Regions from separate parts of the Pararhizobium capsulatum DSM 1112 genome, predicted to be linked through region 3. Evidence: riboswitches for the same ligand, from Rfam matches in the RefSeq annotation. Region 3 holds a riboswitch; each other region holds the start of a gene.
The links. Region 3 has a riboswitch for S-adenosylmethionine ahead of metA (homoserine O-acetyltransferase MetA). Riboswitches for the same ligand answer to the same signal wherever they lie in the genome.
Positions count from the first base shown of each region.

Region 1: another riboswitch for S-adenosylmethionine. It lies ahead of QO002_RS04870 (O-succinylhomoserine sulfhydrylase); the one in region 3 lies ahead of metA (homoserine O-acetyltransferase MetA).
Region 2: another riboswitch for S-adenosylmethionine. It lies ahead of QO002_RS28685 (hypothetical protein); the one in region 3 lies ahead of metA (homoserine O-acetyltransferase MetA).

Region 1 is NZ_JAUSVF010000001.1:1,028,120-1,033,764, forward strand. Features, by position in the region: gene QO002_RS04865 (hypothetical protein) at 15-374, opposite strand; gene QO002_RS04870 (O-succinylhomoserine sulfhydrylase) at 527-1,711, opposite strand; SAM riboswitch at 1,755-1,833, opposite strand; gene QO002_RS04875 (2'-deoxycytidine 5'-triphosphate deaminase) at 1,909-3,006, shown strand; tRNA gene QO002_RS04880 (tRNA-Gly) at 3,082-3,152, shown strand; gene QO002_RS04885 (hypothetical protein) at 3,284-3,610, shown strand; gene QO002_RS04890 (DUF1488 family protein) at 3,742-4,008, shown strand; gene QO002_RS04895 (hypothetical protein) at 4,049-4,225, opposite strand; gene QO002_RS04900 (hypothetical protein) at 4,229-4,519, opposite strand; gene QO002_RS04905 (hypothetical protein) at 4,659-4,940, opposite strand; gene QO002_RS04910 (glycosyltransferase family 2 protein) at 5,203-5,645, opposite strand, start outside.
Region 2 is NZ_JAUSVF010000004.1:69,636-75,280, reverse strand. Features, by position in the region: gene QO002_RS28695 (phosphatase domain-containing protein) at 424-636, shown strand; gene QO002_RS28690 (hypothetical protein) at 654-1,667, shown strand; SAM-I-IV-variant riboswitch at 1,852-1,954, shown strand; gene QO002_RS28685 (hypothetical protein) at 2,186-2,395, shown strand; gene QO002_RS28680 (calcium-binding protein) at 2,815-5,645, shown strand, end outside.
Region 3 is NZ_JAUSVF010000001.1:103,464-109,108, reverse strand. Features, by position in the region: gene QO002_RS00505 (hypothetical protein) at 385-783, shown strand; gene QO002_RS00500 (SDR family oxidoreductase) at 1,096-1,875, opposite strand; gene QO002_RS00495 (aldose epimerase family protein) at 1,909-2,925, opposite strand; gene metA (homoserine O-acetyltransferase MetA) at 3,072-3,995, opposite strand; SAM riboswitch at 4,060-4,137, opposite strand; gene QO002_RS00485 (ABC-F family ATP-binding cassette domain-containing protein) at 4,189-5,645, opposite strand, start outside.

The DNA.
Region 1 (5,645 bases), 920 kb from region 3:
CAATGGTGGTTCGGTCAGTGTGTCCGGTCCGTCGGAATTGTCGAGGCCGTTATCGAGACAGGATCGCTGGCTGGAAAAGTGCCTTCGAGCCCCTCGTCGAGTTGCTCCTCCATGGTGCCGGTATCGCCTGCAGCGCGTGCGCTGCGACGAGCTTTCATGGCTTCTTCTGCGCCACCTTCCTTGTCGCCGCCGGAATTGGCGGTGTCCATCAGGACGGATTTGGCCTTTTCGATCGCATTCAGCCGATTGAGACTATCATCAGCGCCGGTGGGCATGGTGACGGATACGACCTCGCCATGATCGCCGACGAATTCAACCGTAAATCCCATCTTGCCACCCTGTTCGGGAATGACCTGTGTGCCGACAACGTGCATGTGAGCCTCCTGTTTGAAATATCTCCTCTCATCAAACGAGAAGCTGGTCTCAATGGTTCCGCGGCAAAGCAGAACGTCGGTAAGACGCACATGAAAACGCCCGCAAGAATGCGGGCGTTTCACGAATCCCTCGAAGGAGCAGCTGTATCTGCTTACGCCTTGACTGACCGCAAGGCCTGCGCGAAGTCTTCAAGCAGATCGGCGCTATCTTCGATGCCAGCGGAGAAGCGGACTGTGCCTGGGGAAATTCCAAGCTCGGTGCGCGCCTCGTCAGAAAGGTTCTTGTGCGTCGTGGTTGCCGGATGGGTGATCAGGCTCTTGGAGTCGCCAAGGTTGTTGGAAATCACGGTGATATCGAGCGCGTTTTGAAGCGCGAAGGCTGCTTCCTTGCCACCCTTCATCTCGAAGCAGACGAGCGTTGAGCCGCCGGTCATCTGGCGCGCGATGATATCAGCCTGCGGATGGTCCTTGCGGCCCGGATAGATCACCTTCGCTATCTGCGGCTGCTCGGCAAGGAAATCGGCGATGCGGGCTGCATTCTCCGTCTGCTGGCGAACGCGCAGCGGCAGCGTCTCGATGCCCTTCAGGAGCGTCCAGGCGTTGAACGGCGAGAGTGCCGGGCCGGTGTGGCGGAAGTAGTCGTGCAGGTTCTCGTTGATCCAGTCTTTGCTCGACAACACGACCCCGCCGAGGCAGCGGCCCTGGCCATCGATATGCTTGGTGGCCGAATAGACGACGACATGGGCGCCGAGTTCCAGTGGTTTCTGAAAAAGCGGTGTCGCAAACACGTTGTCGACGACGACCGTCGCGCCGATCGCATTGGCGATCTTGGCAACACCTTCGATATCGACGACTTCGAGCGTCGGGTTGGTCGGGCTTTCCAGGAATAAGACCTTGGTATTCGGGCGAACGGCAGCTTCCCAGTTGGCGAGATCGCGGCCATCGACCAGCGTGCATTCAACGCCATATCTGGGCGCCAGCGTCTCAACGACATAGCGGCAGGAGCCGAAGAGGGCGCGAGCCGCGACGATATGATCACCGGCCTTGACCTGGCAGAGGATTGCGGCAGAGACAGCGGCCATGCCGGACGCCGTGGCGCGGGCGTCCTCGGCGCCTTCCAGCATGCACATGCGCTTTTCGAACATGTCGTTGGTCGGGCTGCCGTAGCGGGCGTAGATGAACCCGTCGGTCTCGCCCTTGAAGCGTGCCTCAGCCGCTTCCGAGCTGTCGTACACGAAGCCTTGGGTCAGGAAGATGGCTTCAGAGGTTTCGCCGTGGTTCGACCGGGTGGTTCCACCATGAACGAGCTGCGTTGCCGGGCGCCAGTTTTTGCTCATCATTCGTCTCTTTCAAAACAAAAAAACCGGCCGCAAAAGCAAGCCGGTCCGAGACCCGGCCTTTTTAGCTACTTATTTAACGTGGCTGCAAGCCGACCGGCCAAATCACCACGGGATAAAGCTGCAATACTGCCGTTCCCGGCTTGCGTCAATTCCCCAGGTTTGGTTTCTCTGAAGGGAAACCTAATGGAATGTTCATGGCGCGCGAAACAGGAATATTGGCGGACCGGGCGATCGCCGCTCTCTTCGACGAGGGGCGGCTTGCAAGCGAGGCCGCGCTCGATACGGATCAGATCCAGCCCGCCAGTCTCGACCTGCGTCTCGGCTCGAAAGCCTTTCGCGTGCGCGCCAGCTTCATGCCAGGCCCTGGCCATCTCGTCGCCGACAAGCTCGACCGGCTGAAACTTCATGTGATCGATCTTTCGGAAGGCGCGGTGCTGGAGACGGGCTGTGTCTATATCGTTCCCCTAATAGAAAGCCTCGATCTGCCGGCCGTGATGTCTGCCTCGGCCAATCCGAAGAGCTCGACCGGTCGTCTGGATATTTTTACCCGCGTCATCACCGATCGCGCCCAGGAATTCGACAAGATTCCCGCCGGCTACAAGGGGCCGCTTTACCTCGAAATCAGCCCGCGGACCTTTCCGGTCATTGTGCGCCGTGGCTCGCGTCTGTCGCAGATCCGCTTCCGTATCGGCCATGCGCTGTTGACGGAGACCGAGGTGATGGCGCTGCATGAGAGCGATATTCTTGTCGCCAGCGAAACGCCGAATGTCTCGGGTGCCGGCATCGCGCTTTCGATCGATCTGAAGGGTACGGGCGTCGATGGTCTGATCGGCTATCGCGGCAAACACCACACCGCCGTCGTCGATGTCGACAAGAAGGCGGAGCATGGGATCTTCGATTTCTGGGAGCCGCTCTACAGCCGCGGTCGTGACGAGTTGATCCTCGATCCTGACGAGTTCTACATCCTCGTATCGCGCGAAGCAGTCCACGTGCCGCCGCTTTACGCTGCGGAGATGACGCCGTTCGATCCGCTCGTCGGCGAGTTCCGCGTCCATTACGCCGGCTTCTTCGACCCCGGTTTCGGTCATGCCTCTGCTGGTGGGACGGGAAGCCGCGCCGTGCTGGAGGTGCGCAGCCACGAGGTTCCCTTCATTCTCGAGCACGGCCAGATCGTCGGCCGTCTGGTCTATGAGCATATGATGGAGCGCCCGGAGGGTCTTTATGGCCTGCTCGGCACGTCCAACTATCAGGCGCAGGGTCTGAAACTCTCCAAGCATTTTCGCTCGGAATAGGTGTCGGGTCAGACGGTTCCTGAGTGCCCATCACTCTTGACAGCCAGCCGCTGTTGGTGGAAACCTCAAGGTGTTGCGGGTATGATGTAATGGTAGCTTGTCAGCTTCCCAAGCTGATCGCGCGGGTTCGATTCCCGCTACCCGCTCTAGTGAACGCCGTCCCACATACCGCTTGCTAAAGGTTGAACCGAAGCGCATTGTCGCGCCTTCGGCAGCAAATTATACAGGCGCTGCCGCTTGAGGGTCAGATGCCCTCGCCTCAACAAAGGAGGACGATATGTCTTCCAGCCATCACCAAAACTTTCTGAAAACCATGCAGCTCAGATCAATCAGCCGCTCCGCGCCGGCGTTGACCGATGCTGCGGCAGAATTGCATGGCGCGCCCTTGCCTTTTCTTTCGGGTCGGTTTCAGCTCGGTGCCGAAAATGAGCCGATTGTTGTCGGTCTGTCGGTAGGCTCTCAAAACGCGCCTTTGCCTGCCGCTCGCGTGACGTCTTACCCGCCGGCCGGGATAGCAGTTTATAACTGGGCTGATGGGCCTGGGGCCTGGTGGCGGTTTCTTCAACCTTCGCCACCGATGTCACCCACGGAAGAGGGTGTATGAGATGCACAAGGGAACTGCACTTTCCGGGACATTGATGCTCATCATGATCAAGTCATCGCTGGTTTTGTCTCTTATCTTCGTCGCCTATTTCGCATTGAAGTAGGCGCTGCCGCCCAATATCTGGAGCCCCGATGTCACTTTCATTTCCCAATACTGCCCGCAGCTATGATGAAACCCACATGCGCGTTCGCTTTACAGGCTACGACGGCATGTTCGAGGTTAAATGCTTCGTCTCCGTAGACGTGTTTGCCGGAGAACTGGCGCCGCGCACCACGACCGAAAACGCTTATCTGGCGGCATTCGATGGAATGCGTGCGAGGATCATGGAAATTGCAAAATCCGTCTACAGGTCCAAGCGACAGGCGACTATTCTGCTGGACAGGTCGCATTTCCGCTGAAACGCGTGAAACTGTACGGCTGTCACCAAAGGCTCGTCTTTCAAGCGTTCCTGTCGCGTGTTTCGCGCAGTTCCCTCAGGCGGGTTGTTTTTGCCACTTCAGCGGCCTTCTGCGTGCTGATCACGCGGAATGCAACGGCTTTCACCTGATCAAAGTCGCCGATCGCCGACGGACCTTTCGGTCTGCGGGTTTTGTCGAGGATCGCTTTCTGTTCCATGTCTCAATCCTGTCTCTTGATCTGCTTCTTATCCCTGAGGAGCGCGAATTCAATTTCGGACGACGTTACCTGCAACATCTGACGTGTCGCGGAGCGGGTTTCCAGCGACGGAATTTCGAGTTGGGCTCTCACCGTCTTGTAAGCGACAAACGACAAGCCGGAAATCTGCTCTTCATCAATGGTAAAGCGATAGGATCCCGCCGCCAGCGGGGCAGCCTGCGCCTCGACAAGGAAGGTATGATGGAAAGTTATCTTTGTCTCGGTGGTGCGCTCAGGATTTAATTGCGCGATCATAACGGATCTCTTTCGTTGCTTATGGGGACTTAGAGTTTGTTAGGGAAAAGTGGAAACCGGTTTTCCCGAAAAGACAAACGAAAACAAAAGAATACAGAGGATGTCTGGTTCAATCTGAACCAGACATCCTCTGGAGAACTCATCGAGGCGGTTTTGCTGCGCCGCCTTCGTTTTCCCAGTTTGCCAGGGCGGCCTTTGCCTCGCGTCTTAGTCGTGCCTTCGCGGCGAAACGGTCTGCCGACGGAATCGTGCCAGCTATGATCCGTCGGATGACAGTATCCTGCTCATCCCTATCCACGCCGATATCGGCTTTCAGGTGGGAGGTAGCGTAGTCCGCACGTTTGAGTATCGACAGCAGGCGAACGCGATGACGCTCCAGACGCTTCAATCCTTCTACGGCGAGGTCTTTTACCAAAGCCATCGCTCCAGAATGAGAAAGAGGACGAAGGCAAAACTTACGCCGACGACGGCCAGAGAGGCCGCGTCCTGATAACCGTATATCTGCTTGAGGTTGGAAGACATGACGTCCTCCTTTATTGGGGCGAAGGCATCTCGGCCTCTAAGCGACAGCGCCCGCACAAATTGCTGTCGAGGTGATGACAGTGCGCTTTAGGCAGTCCATTAGCAACTCAAATTTGGAAACGATGACAGCTGAGTATTTGGCTTCAGTTCTGCCTTCCTCCCTATTTCCTGGCCGTCGGCACATGCGGCGTCTTGTTCCAGACGAAGGGCTTGAAGCGCAGCTCGAACACGGCCCGCCATGCAGCGAGCGACAGCGCCAGCCAGTAGACAGGCGTGAGCATCCAGCGCCATCCAACCGAGCGGCGTTCTTCCCTGCTCATTCGCACGCGGCCAAGGGCTATGAAGATGACATAGCTGCCGAAGATGTTGACGATATCGGCGACAAACAGCCAGAAGGAGAGAGCACCCTCCGTGTGGCTACTCTGCTCCATCATCAGCCAGCCGAGATAGACAATGAAGGCGAGCACGACGGGGTGGCACAGCGATGAAAACAGCATGCCGCCGATCAGCACGTGAAAGGCGAGGAAGCCCGTCCAGCCCATTTCCTGTCTGAGCTGCCGGGGCTTGCGCATCTGCACCAGCCAGGTCTGCAGCCACCCCTTGA
Region 2 (5,645 bases), on a different contig from region 3:
CCGCGCAGGGCGTCAGGCAACCTCCCCTGGCAGTAAGGATCAGCGATACCACCCTAACTAGAGCGAATAGCGGAGAAGGTGCGCATCGAATGAAAAGAACATCTTTGACGCATCCATTGCAGATCGCCGCTGTGTCTGCAGGTCCGACGTTCGGACGTGTGGGCATCACTTTCTGTCCGGGGAAATACGACCGGCAAGCCATGAGCGGCTATTGGGATCGTGATCTGAATATCGATCTCGATGCGATCCGCGACTGGGGAGCCGCCGCGGTCGTTACTTTGGTGGAGCAGAAGGAGTTGGTTCTCCTTCGGGTGGAACACCTTGGCGAAGAGGTCCTTCGCAGAAGAATGCTGTGGTTCCACCTGCCGATTGGCGACGTATTGACGCCGGACGCAGAGTTCGAGCGGCAATGGGACGTTGCCGGTGACCAGATCCGCACTGGTTCGCAGCGGACGCGATGTTGTGGTTCACTGCCGCGGCGGCCTCGGACGGGCCGGTACGATCGGAGCCCGTCTTCTCATCGAACTCGGCATGGAGCCGGCGACCGCGATCAGGCAAGTACGCGCCGTTCGTCCGGGGGCAATCGAGACGTCGGATCAAGAAGACTACGTCCTGGGCATTCGCTCGAAGACCTAACAAGAAGGGGGGAACGGATGATGGATTGGTTCGAACAGCTCACAGGGTTCCCCGAGACTGGCTACCAGGAAACCCGTGCCCGGCTTGAGGTCGTTGACGGCCGATTACGCTCGAAGGTCAATGGTGCCAGCTATGCGGCTGGCAAGCTTGAACTGATTTCCCTCCAAGATCTGCGCGAGAGGGCAGCCTCTCGCCGCGGCTTGCCGGGTCGGCTTCGGACAAGGGTCGTGACCGGCGATGTACGGAGCATGCATCGGGCCCCGGAAAATGCCGGCGCATTGTTTCAAGTTGCGTCACAGTTTAATCTACTTGAAATGACGGGGCCAGAGGTGACGCCCGAGGATGGCGTGACCCGATATCAACACGACCATACCCAAGGGCCGGCTTGCGCGATCGCAGCGGGCGCTGCGACCATTTACCGGAACTACTTCGTTCCAATCGACGGGGGCGAGGGCCAGACCGCCAACAGGCAACTCGACGGGCTCGCTGCCCTTGGCGCGGCATTGAGTGCTGGGACCAAACTTCCCGTCAGCGATCTTTGGACGATGAAGAACGGCTATGCGTTGTGCAGTGAACGGGGCCTCGATGCAGTCACTCGACATCTCCGAAGTCTTGCGCCAGACGAGATCGATACCCTGCGTGGAAAGCTGCGCATCGGGGTACATAGCGGTGTGGAAGCCACTGAAGCCGTTGGACCGAACCGACCACAAGTTTCACAAGCGCTCTGCTCGGCGCTCCCGGTTGCCTACGGCGTACGATCTCCTTTTTGGGAATTGTTCGCGTCACTGGTCCTGGAGGCTGCATACGAGGCTACTTTGTGGGCTGCGGTTCTGAACGCGCACCGCGACGGATCGAAGGTCGTTTTCCTGACGTTTCTCGGCGGAGGCGTTTTCGGCAACTCCGAAAGTTGGATTCACGGCGCCATGCGGCGAGCCTTCAGATTGACGGAGACCTTCGACCTTGACGTGAAGCTTGTAAGTTACGGAACGCCCTCGAAGGAAATTCTAGCGACCGCTGAAGAGTTTCCCTGACGGTCACACGGCCCGACCGCCTGATACTGTCTTCCCTCGACGGGTGTTCGGCCGCCCGCCACACCTTTGCGGATCGTCGTAACATCATGACAGCGGCGAGTGCGGACAGTGCTCAACCAGGGAAGGAGTTCACGCACGGCCCCGAGGTCCGGATTGACAATTCTACCCCGTTGAATATGTTCAGGGCCAGCATCAAGAGCGGGGCGAAAGCCCTCGCCAACCTGCCCGCCCGGGCAAGGTGGTGACCCGCAAGGGGATGTGGCCAGACGGCAACCAAACGGGCTGATCCTGCACCACCGTCCCTTGCCCTCGCTCCTGATGAACCGGAACAGGGAGACGACGATGGCCAAATCCACATTCAAGATCCCCACCAATGCCCCCGACATTCCTCGCGTTGTCAGTTTCTCAGGAAATCGGATTTCCAGGTCGCCCATGCTGGACGGATTGTTCACATCAGAGTCGGCACTTTGCGCTGCTTCCGAGTGATTGAAGAAAGGAACAAGCGAATGGCGAGGATAATGCCCGGACAGAGAGGCTACGATCCGGATTGGGACAGCCCGGAAGCGATCGCGAAGCATATCGTGCGGGGGATCTACAACGTACCCCGGAGGGCGGAAGCCTATCACCGGGAGAAAGCCCGGCTGGAGGCGGAAGACGAGGCGTTCAGAATTGGCACGGCGAGGCCGCTGAACGCGAGGACGAAATCGAAGCCGCCATGGACCAATTAGCTGCCGATTTGTCGAAAAGGACGGGGCGCGGAGAGGAGGACAAGAAAATATAGGCAGGATAAGGCGACGACAGTTGCTCGCGTTGTCAACGGCGGGCGGCTCACCGTCCGATTGCTCTTGTTAGGAGTAGGCGGAGCCCTGATCGGCAGCAAAGAGCAATCAATTGGCGACGATGAGCAAGCTCGCTCGCCGCAGCGAGTCTATCTTACGTTTCTGCCAGACGCGCGCGAAGGCGTGTGGTTTTAGCTGTCAGAAAATGCCACTACCAATTTGAGCCGACTTGAAGGATATCTGTCTTCGGGTGGGGACCCCACACAACCCGTCGAGCCACACAGTCGCAACCTTGGAGACGAGGAGCGACAGATGACGTCGCCGTGAGCGTTTCAAGAATAACCGTTTAGTCAACGAAATGGAAGAATATGAGTTCCAATGAGCAACTGGCCGATGGTTCTAGCGGCACAAATACCTTTCTCTATCTGACAAACGGCGCGCCTGCCACAGGAACAATAGAATCCGTTTTGGACTTCGATGCATTCGGTGTTTATCTAGTTGCTGGTATCGAGTATCATTTCTACCTAAACGGTAATCATTTTCCATCTGGAATATCAAACGAAGATGCGTTTTTCAGATTGTATTCCCCAAGCGGGGAAAACCTTCTAGGAACTTCGGTTACAGTCCCCGTAACTGGAGACACTGTTGAGTCGCTGTTCTACACTCCAAGCACTTCTGGTCTGCACTTCGTCCAGGTTGCTGGCGGAGGTAACGTAGGATCTTACTACCTCCAGAGCGAACTCTCTTACGCATCGGGTGTTCCGGACGACTATTCGGCGAATTGGGCTACGGCACCCTCACTTTCATACAACACGATTGTAACGGGTCAGCTGGAAATAGCTGGTGACGAAGACGGGTTTCTCGTCTCCACTGTGGCTGGGCAGCGCTACTACTACGAATACCAGTCCGCGGTTCCAGACTTGTTCGCGCAACTAAAGGGCGCCAACTATGACACCCTCTCTTATGAGGTCTTGCCTAGCGGTGAGAGTGGAACCTTCGTTGCCGCCGATAGCAGCACGGTGATGTTTACCGTCTCTAGCAATAGCTTTGTTGAAACGGGATCGTATTATTTCTTGTTTGCCCCCACCTATTCGAACACTGCGAATTTAGTGGTGGGCACCGCGCTGAATGACAGCCTTGTTGGTACTGCTGATCAAGACGAGATACATGGCAGTTGGGGGAGCGACTCGCTGTCTGGCCTCGGCGGAAATGACTTTTTATTTGGTGGGCCTGACGCTTCAAACGACGTGCTGAGTGGGGGAACTGGATCCGATAGACTTGATGGGGGCGACGGCAATGACACCTACGTCCTCGACAACGAAGCCTCCGGTATCGACCTAATCATTGATAGCTCGGGGACCGCTGACTCCATTACATCAACAATTTCACGTTCGCTCGCTTCGTTTTCAGGTATCGAGAATCTGACCTTGACTGGCTCTGCCGATATCAACGGCACCGGCAATGCACTTAGCAACGTGCTCATCGGCAATGCCGGGATCAACGTGCTCAACGGCGGCGTTGGCGCCGACAACATGCGCGGGCTGGCTGGAAACGATGTTTATGTCGTCGACAATGCATCTGACATCGTCAATGAGAGCATCGCCGGATCGACTGGCAGCGACACCGTCCAGTCGTCAATCAGCTTCAGCCTTGCCGATACGGCCCATGTTCTGGGCTCGGTCGAGAACTTGACCTTGCTCGGTTCCGGCAACATCAACGGCACCGGCAACGCCCTCAACAACGTGCTCACCGGAAATGCCGGGATCAACGTGCTCAACGGCGGCGCTGGCGCCGACAACATGCGCGGGCTGGCTGGAAACGATGTTTATGTCGTCGACAATGCATCTGACATCGTCAATGAGAGCATCGCCGGATCGACTGGCAGCGACACCGTCCAGTCGTCAATCAGCTTCAGCCTTGCCGATACGGCCCATGTTCTGGGCTCGGTCGAGAACTTGACCTTGCTCGGTTCCGGCAACATCAACGGCACCGGCAATGCACTTAGCAACGTGCTCATCGGCAATGCCGGGATCAACGTGCTCAACGGCGGCGTTGGCGCCGACAACATGCGCGGGCTGGCTGGAAACGATGTTTATGTCGTCGACAATGCATCTGACATCGTCAATGAGAGCATCGCCGGATCGACTGGCAGCGACACCGTCCAGTCGTCAATCAGCTTCAGCCTTGCCGATACGGCCCATGTTCTGGGCTCGGTCGAGAACTTGACCTTGCTCGGTTCCGGCAACATCAACGGCACCGGCAACGCCCTCAACAACGTGCTCACCGGAAATGCCGGGATCAACGTGCTCAACGGCGGCGCTGGCGCCGACAACATGCGCGGGCTGGCTGGAAACGATGTTTATGTCGTCGACAATGCATCTGACATCGTCAATGAGAGCATCGCCGGATCGACTGGCAGCGACACCGTCCAGTCGTCAATCAGCTTCAGCCTTGCCGATACGGCCCATGTTCTGGGCTCGGTCGAGAACTTGACCTTGCTCGGTTCCGGCAACATCAACGGCACCGGCAATGCACTTAGCAACGTGCTCATCGGCAATGCCGGGATCAACGTGCTCAACGGCGGCGTTGGCGCCGACAACATGCGCGGGCTGGCTGGAAACGATGTTTATGTCGTCGACAATGCATCTGACATCGTCAATGAGAGCATCGCCGGATCGACTGGCAGCGACACTGTCCAGTCGTCAATCAACTTCAGCCTTGCCGATACGGCCCATGTTCTGGGCTCGGTCGAGAACTTGACCTTGCTCGGTTCCGGCAACATCAACAGCACCGGCAATGCACTTAGCAACGTGCTCATCGGCAATGCCGCGATCAACGTGCTCAACGGCGGCGCTGGCAATGACACCCTGAGTGGCGGGACTGGGAACGACACGCTCATCGGAGGCGCTGGTAGCGACAACTTCGTCTTCAACACCGCGCTCAACGCTACCACAAACGTTGATCGGATCAGTGATTTCAACGCTGCTGCTGACACGATGCGACTGGAGAACGCCATCTTCACGACGCTGACTGCTCTGGGCACGCTCGCAGCAGGTGCCTTCGCGTCGAATTTGACCGGCCTTGCCGGCGATAGCAACGACCGCATCATTTACGAGAAGGACACAGGCAAACTCTACTATGACGCCAACGGCAGCAAAGCCGGCGGGGGCATACACTTCGCGACGCTGAGCTCCGACTT
Region 3 (5,645 bases):
TCAGGTCAGCAATGAAGTCGGTAGTGCGGATCATACTTGAATGATCGATAGACCACCTTCGAGAGTCAATTGCCGGGTGACATTTTCGGGTGTCCTCCAATCTGCCGCCAGTTAGAGGATGTCTGGTTCAGATTGAACCAGACATCCTCTAACTTCTTTTGTTTCTGTTTGTCTTTTCGGGAAAACCGGTTTCCACTTTTCGCTGACAAACTCTAAAAGCACGTATGGAAGGATCAGGTCTGTTCACGAATAGGTAGCGTAGCCACCTCTTTCGGCTGAAGGCGTGGTGCTTGACACCACCCTTCAGGGGGTACCCGCTAGATAGTTCGCCTTCACATTTACTGATACAAGAAACTGCTAAATTTCGTTGTCGGGGGGGCTTCCATGCGCAAGACAGTGATCTTCGGTTGTTTTCTACTCGTCTCAGCAGCGTGCTCCAGCGCCTGGGCGATGGACTTACCCAAGGATGCCAAAAAAGTCTCGATGGAAGACTTTAAGTCACTCGCCGATAGTAAACCGGTTTCAGTTGAGATCTTTGATCTGGGCACTCCTGTTACCGCCAACCTGACGTGGAGTTGGGCAAAAAAGACCATCACCGGCAAGGCCAGCGTGAACGGCAAGAAAATCAATGTGAAGACGAAGCTGTCTTTCGAGGGCGACAAGGCGTGCTCCACCAGCAAAGGTGAAAAACCTACCTGCCATATGATCTACACCGATGGAAACAAGTTCTACGAGGTGCGAGACGACATGCAGGTACATGCTGTTTCCACAATTGGAAACTGAGCCCGTTTTTGCCCCGCCCTGGTTGGACTCGACGGCCCGCCCTCTTACGAGGTCCTTCCCGGCTCCTTATCCGACTGTCGGGAAGAAGTGCTGAAATGGGACGGCGAGAAATGTCTGGTTTGTCTTGATCCTTATCGGTCACCCGGACTTGGAACGGTCATACGTTATCTAGAGTTTGTCAGGGAACAGTGGGAACCGGTTTTCCGAAAAGGCAAACGAAAACAAAAGAATCTAGGGATGTCTCGTTCAATCCGAACCGGACATCATCTCTGCGCGTTCGATTTTCTCATATGTCGATGCTGATATTGGAGGTTATCCCCGACCCACATAGGGCATCTGTGTCGCCATCACCGTCATGGTAAGGACATTAGCTGACAGTGGTAGTCCGGCCATATAGATGACCGCGTCGGCAACGAGATGGGCGGGGATGGTTGCTTCCGCTGCCGTCTCGCCGTTGGCCTGCAGCACGCCCTTGCTCATGCGCGCCGTCATGTCGGTCGCGGCATTGCCGATGTCGATCTGGCCGCAGGCGATGTCAAAGGGGCGGCCGTCGAGGGCGGTGGATTTGGTGAGGCCGCTGATTGCGTGTTTGGTTGCTGTATACGGCGCTGAGAGCGGGCGGGGTGTCGAGGCCGAGATCGAGCCGTTGTTGATGATCCGGCCGCCGCGCGGGGTCTGTGCCTTCATCATGCGCATTGCCTGTTGGGTGCACAGGAAAGCGCCCGTCAGGTTGACGGCGACGATGTCGTTCCAGTCCTCGAAGGAAATATCTTCCATCGGGACGGCCGGTAACCCTCGGCCGGCATTGTTGACGAGCAAGTCGAGCCGGCCGAATTCCGCAGAGATCCTCGCAAACAGCGCCTCGACGGAGCGCGGATCACCGATGTTGGCCGCAATGGCCCGCACGGTGCTTTCAGGATTTTCCCACGCAAGCTCACCGGCTGCGATATCAAGGATATCGGTACGACGTCCGGCGATGACCACCGTATAGCCCTGTGCCAGAAGGGCCGATGTGATGGCCCGCCCGATACCGGTGCCGCCCCCTGTCACCAGCGCGATGCCACCGGCGGATTTATCCCGTGTGCCTGCCATATCCATCCCCTCCCGATCGACGCTGCCTTGCCGTTAGCTGCGGCTGAAGACGTAATCCGTTTCCTGCAGCAGGGTCTCGCCCGGGCGAAGGATGCCTTCAGGGAAATTCGAGTGGTTGACGGCATCCGGCCAGATCTGGGTTTCCAGGCAAAAGCCGGCAAAGGGGCCATATGTCTTGCCTTCAAGCCCCGGCACCGGCACTTTCATCTTGAAGCCGGTGTAAAACTGCACGCCCGGTTCAGTGGTGCGAAGTTCCAATGCGACACCCGAATTGACGCTGCGCACCAGTGCGACGGAGCGCTTCGGACCACGGGCGGGCGAGAGGCAGAAGTTGTGGTCGTAGCCGATCTTGTCGCCTTCCATCTGCCGGCGCATTGAGGTCATGCTGCGCAGATCGAAGGCGGTGCCATCCACCGGGCGGATGTCGCCGGTCGGCACCTGCCGTTCGTCCGTCGGCAGATAGTGGCCGGCGGCAATCATGATGTCGTGGTCGAGCGCATCGGGGCCGCCGTCGAGATTGAAGTAGCTGTGCTGGCAGACATTGGCGATGGTGGCCTTGTCCGTTGTCGATGCGTAGCTGACGCTAAGGACGCCGCCGTCCTTGAGTTCGTAGGTGCAGCGGATGTCGCAGTTGCCGGGATAGCCGGCGCGGCCCTCCGGATCGACGATTTCGAGAACGACGCGATCCGGTGCGTGCTCAACCACGCTCCAGAGCTGCTTGGCGACGCCGTCGCTGCCGCCATGCAGGTGGGTCACACCCTTTTCGTTGCATTCAAGCTGGTAGTCGTTGCCATCGATGCTGAAGCGTCCGCCGCCGATGCGGTTGGCGTTGCGGCCGGGCGTTGCACCGAAATAGGGGGAATGGGCGAGGTAATCCTCAAAGCGCTCGAAGCCGAGCACGAGCGGCGCCGCGTGGCCTTCAAGGCGCAGATCCTGGATCACGGCGCCCCAGGTCAGGATATGGGCCGTCAGGCCGCCACCCTTGATCGTCAGCTGATGGACAGGCTCGCCGGATGGCAGTCGGCCGAATTCTTTATTCAATGCTTCCACGGCCCTGCGTCTCCTCCTGGCACCCGTTTGGCGCAAACTGCGCCATTTCCGAAGGCGCGGCAACCAAAAAGTCATACAATTCATGGCTCATGAACACCCACAACGTTTCCGGGTGTTCATGAGCATCATATCTGCCCTCTGTCGGTTCAGTCGTCGTTGCCGATAGCTGAAAGCTCATAAGGGGTGGTCTGGTAGATGTCGTTGATCCAGTTGCCGAAAAGCAGATGCGCGTGGCTTCGCCAACGGTTCTGCGGCGGCAGGCTTGGATCGTTATGCGGGAAGTAGTTGAACGGCATCTTGATCGGCACGCCGGCATCGACATCACGGAAGTATTCGTCAGACAACGAGGTCGAATCATATTCCACGTGGTTGAAGACGTAGAGCCGGTTGCAGGTTTTCTCATGCACGAAACAGACACCCATTTCGTCCGATTCCATCAGGATTTCCAGGCCGTCGACCTTTTCGATATCGGCGCGGCGAACCTCTGTCCAGCGGGAGACGGGGATCTGGAAGTCATCGGAAAAGCCACTGAGATAGACGGATGACGGATTGAGATTGTGGTGGCGATAGACGCCAAACGCCTTTTCCTTCAAGGCATGTTTCGGCACCTCATGGAAATGATAGATCGCCGCCATCGCACCCCAGCAGATATTGAGCGTCGAGTGCACGTTGGTGTGCGTCCAGTCGAAGATCTGCTTCATCTCCTCCCAATAGGTCACGTCCTCATAATCCAGCAATTCCACAGGCGCGCCGGTGATAATCAGGCCGTCGAACTTGCGCGCCTTCACCTCTTCCCAGGTTTCGTAGAAGGCAAGCAGGTGCTCTTCGGACGTGTTCTTCGCCTTGTGTCCGCCGAGACGGATCAGGGAAAACTCGACCTGCAGTGGCGAGGCGCCGACGAGGCGCGCCATCTGCACTTCGGTCTTGATCTTGTTCGGCATGAGGTTCAGGAGTCCGATCTGCAGAGGGCGGATATCCTGGCGGATAGCCATCGTCTCGGTCATCACCCGCACGCCCTCTTTGGTGAGGGTTTCGAAAGCGGGCAGCGTATCGGGGATCTTGATGGGCATGGTTCTCACTCGACGAACAAGAGCCGGAAAACAAAAAACCGGCAACGAAAAATATCGCAACCGGTCCGCTTCACCCACGGCCCTTTAGCGACTTGTTTAACGTGGCTGCAAGCCGGCCGGCCAAATCACCACGAATGCTTAAATAGCGCTGCTTCCGGGCAAATGCAATGCCCGGAAAAATCGCTGGAGCGGCTTAACCCTCCAGCTCCTCTCGCAGCATTTCCAGTTCCAGCCAGTCCTCTTCCATCTTGGTGACAGAGGCGCGCAGTTTCTCCAGTTCGGCAGCAAGTGTGGAAAACCGGGCCGGATTTTTCGAAAACAGATTGGGGTCGGCCATTTCGGTTTCGCGTTTGGCGATGTCCGCCTCGGCCTTCGCCATTTCCTTCGGCAGGTTTTCGAGTGCGAATTTCTGCTTGAAGGAGAGCTTGCCTCTTGCTGCTTTCGGGGTGTCGGCGGTGGTAGAAGGTGCGGAACGCGCTTTTTCGGCCTTTTCGGCCTTGCGCTTTTCGTCCTGGGCGCCCCTGCGCTGGGCCATCATGTCGGAATAACCGCCGGCATATTCAATCCAGCGGCCGTCCGGTGCATCCGGATTGGCGGGCGCGATCGTTGACGTCACGGTGCGATCGAGGAAGTCACGGTCGTGGCTGACGAGGATCACGGTGCCGGAAAAGCCGGCGACGATTTCCTGCAGGAGATCCAGCGTCTCGATATCGAGGTCGTTGGTCGGTTCGTCGAGGATCAAAAGGTTGGTCGGGCGCGAGAGGATGCGCGCCAGCATCAGCCGGGCGCGCTCGCCACCGGAAAGGTTCTTGATCGGTGTACGCGCCTGCTCAGGCTGGAAGAGAAATTCCTTCATATAACCGGTGACATGGCGCTGCTCGCCGTTGACCAGCAGGTTTTCGCCGCGGCCGTCCGTGAGGTAGTGGGCCAGCGTGTCCTCAAGGTTCAGGTCCTCGCGGCGCTGGTCGAGCGTGGCGATCTCGAGGTTCGTGCCGAGCTTGACCCAACCGCTGTCGGGCTTGATCTGGCCGGTCAGCATCTTCAGGAGCGTCGTCTTGCCGGCGCCGTTCGGGCCGACGAGGCCGATGCAATCGCTGCGATGGACGCGGATCGAGAAGGGCGCGACGATGGTGCGCTCGCCATAGGATTTGGTGATCTGGTCTGCCTCGAGTACCAGTTTACCGGATTCGCGGGCGTCGGAAACCGTCGCCTGGACCGAGCCCTGCGGGCCGCTATGGCCGCGATGTTTGGCACGCAAATCCTGCAACGCGCCAAGGCGGCGCATGTTGCGCTTGCGCCGGGCCGTCACGCCGTAGCGTAGCCAGTGTTCCTCGCGCTCGATTTCCTTGCCGAGCTTGTGCTGTTCGATCTCTTCCTCTTCCAGCACCTTGTCGCGCCAGGCTTCGAAGAAGGCAAATCCCTGATTGAGACGGCGTGACTGGCCGCGATCGAGCCAGACGGTGGAATTGGAGACCTTTTCGAGGAAACGCCGGTCGTGGGAGATGACCACGAGCGCCGAGCGGCTCTTGATCAACTCGCCTTCAAGCCATTCGATCGTCGGCAGGTCGAGATGGTTGGTGGGTTCGTCGAGAAGGAGAATATCGGGCTCCGGCGCCATGACGCGGGCCAAGGCCGCGCGGCGGGCTTCGC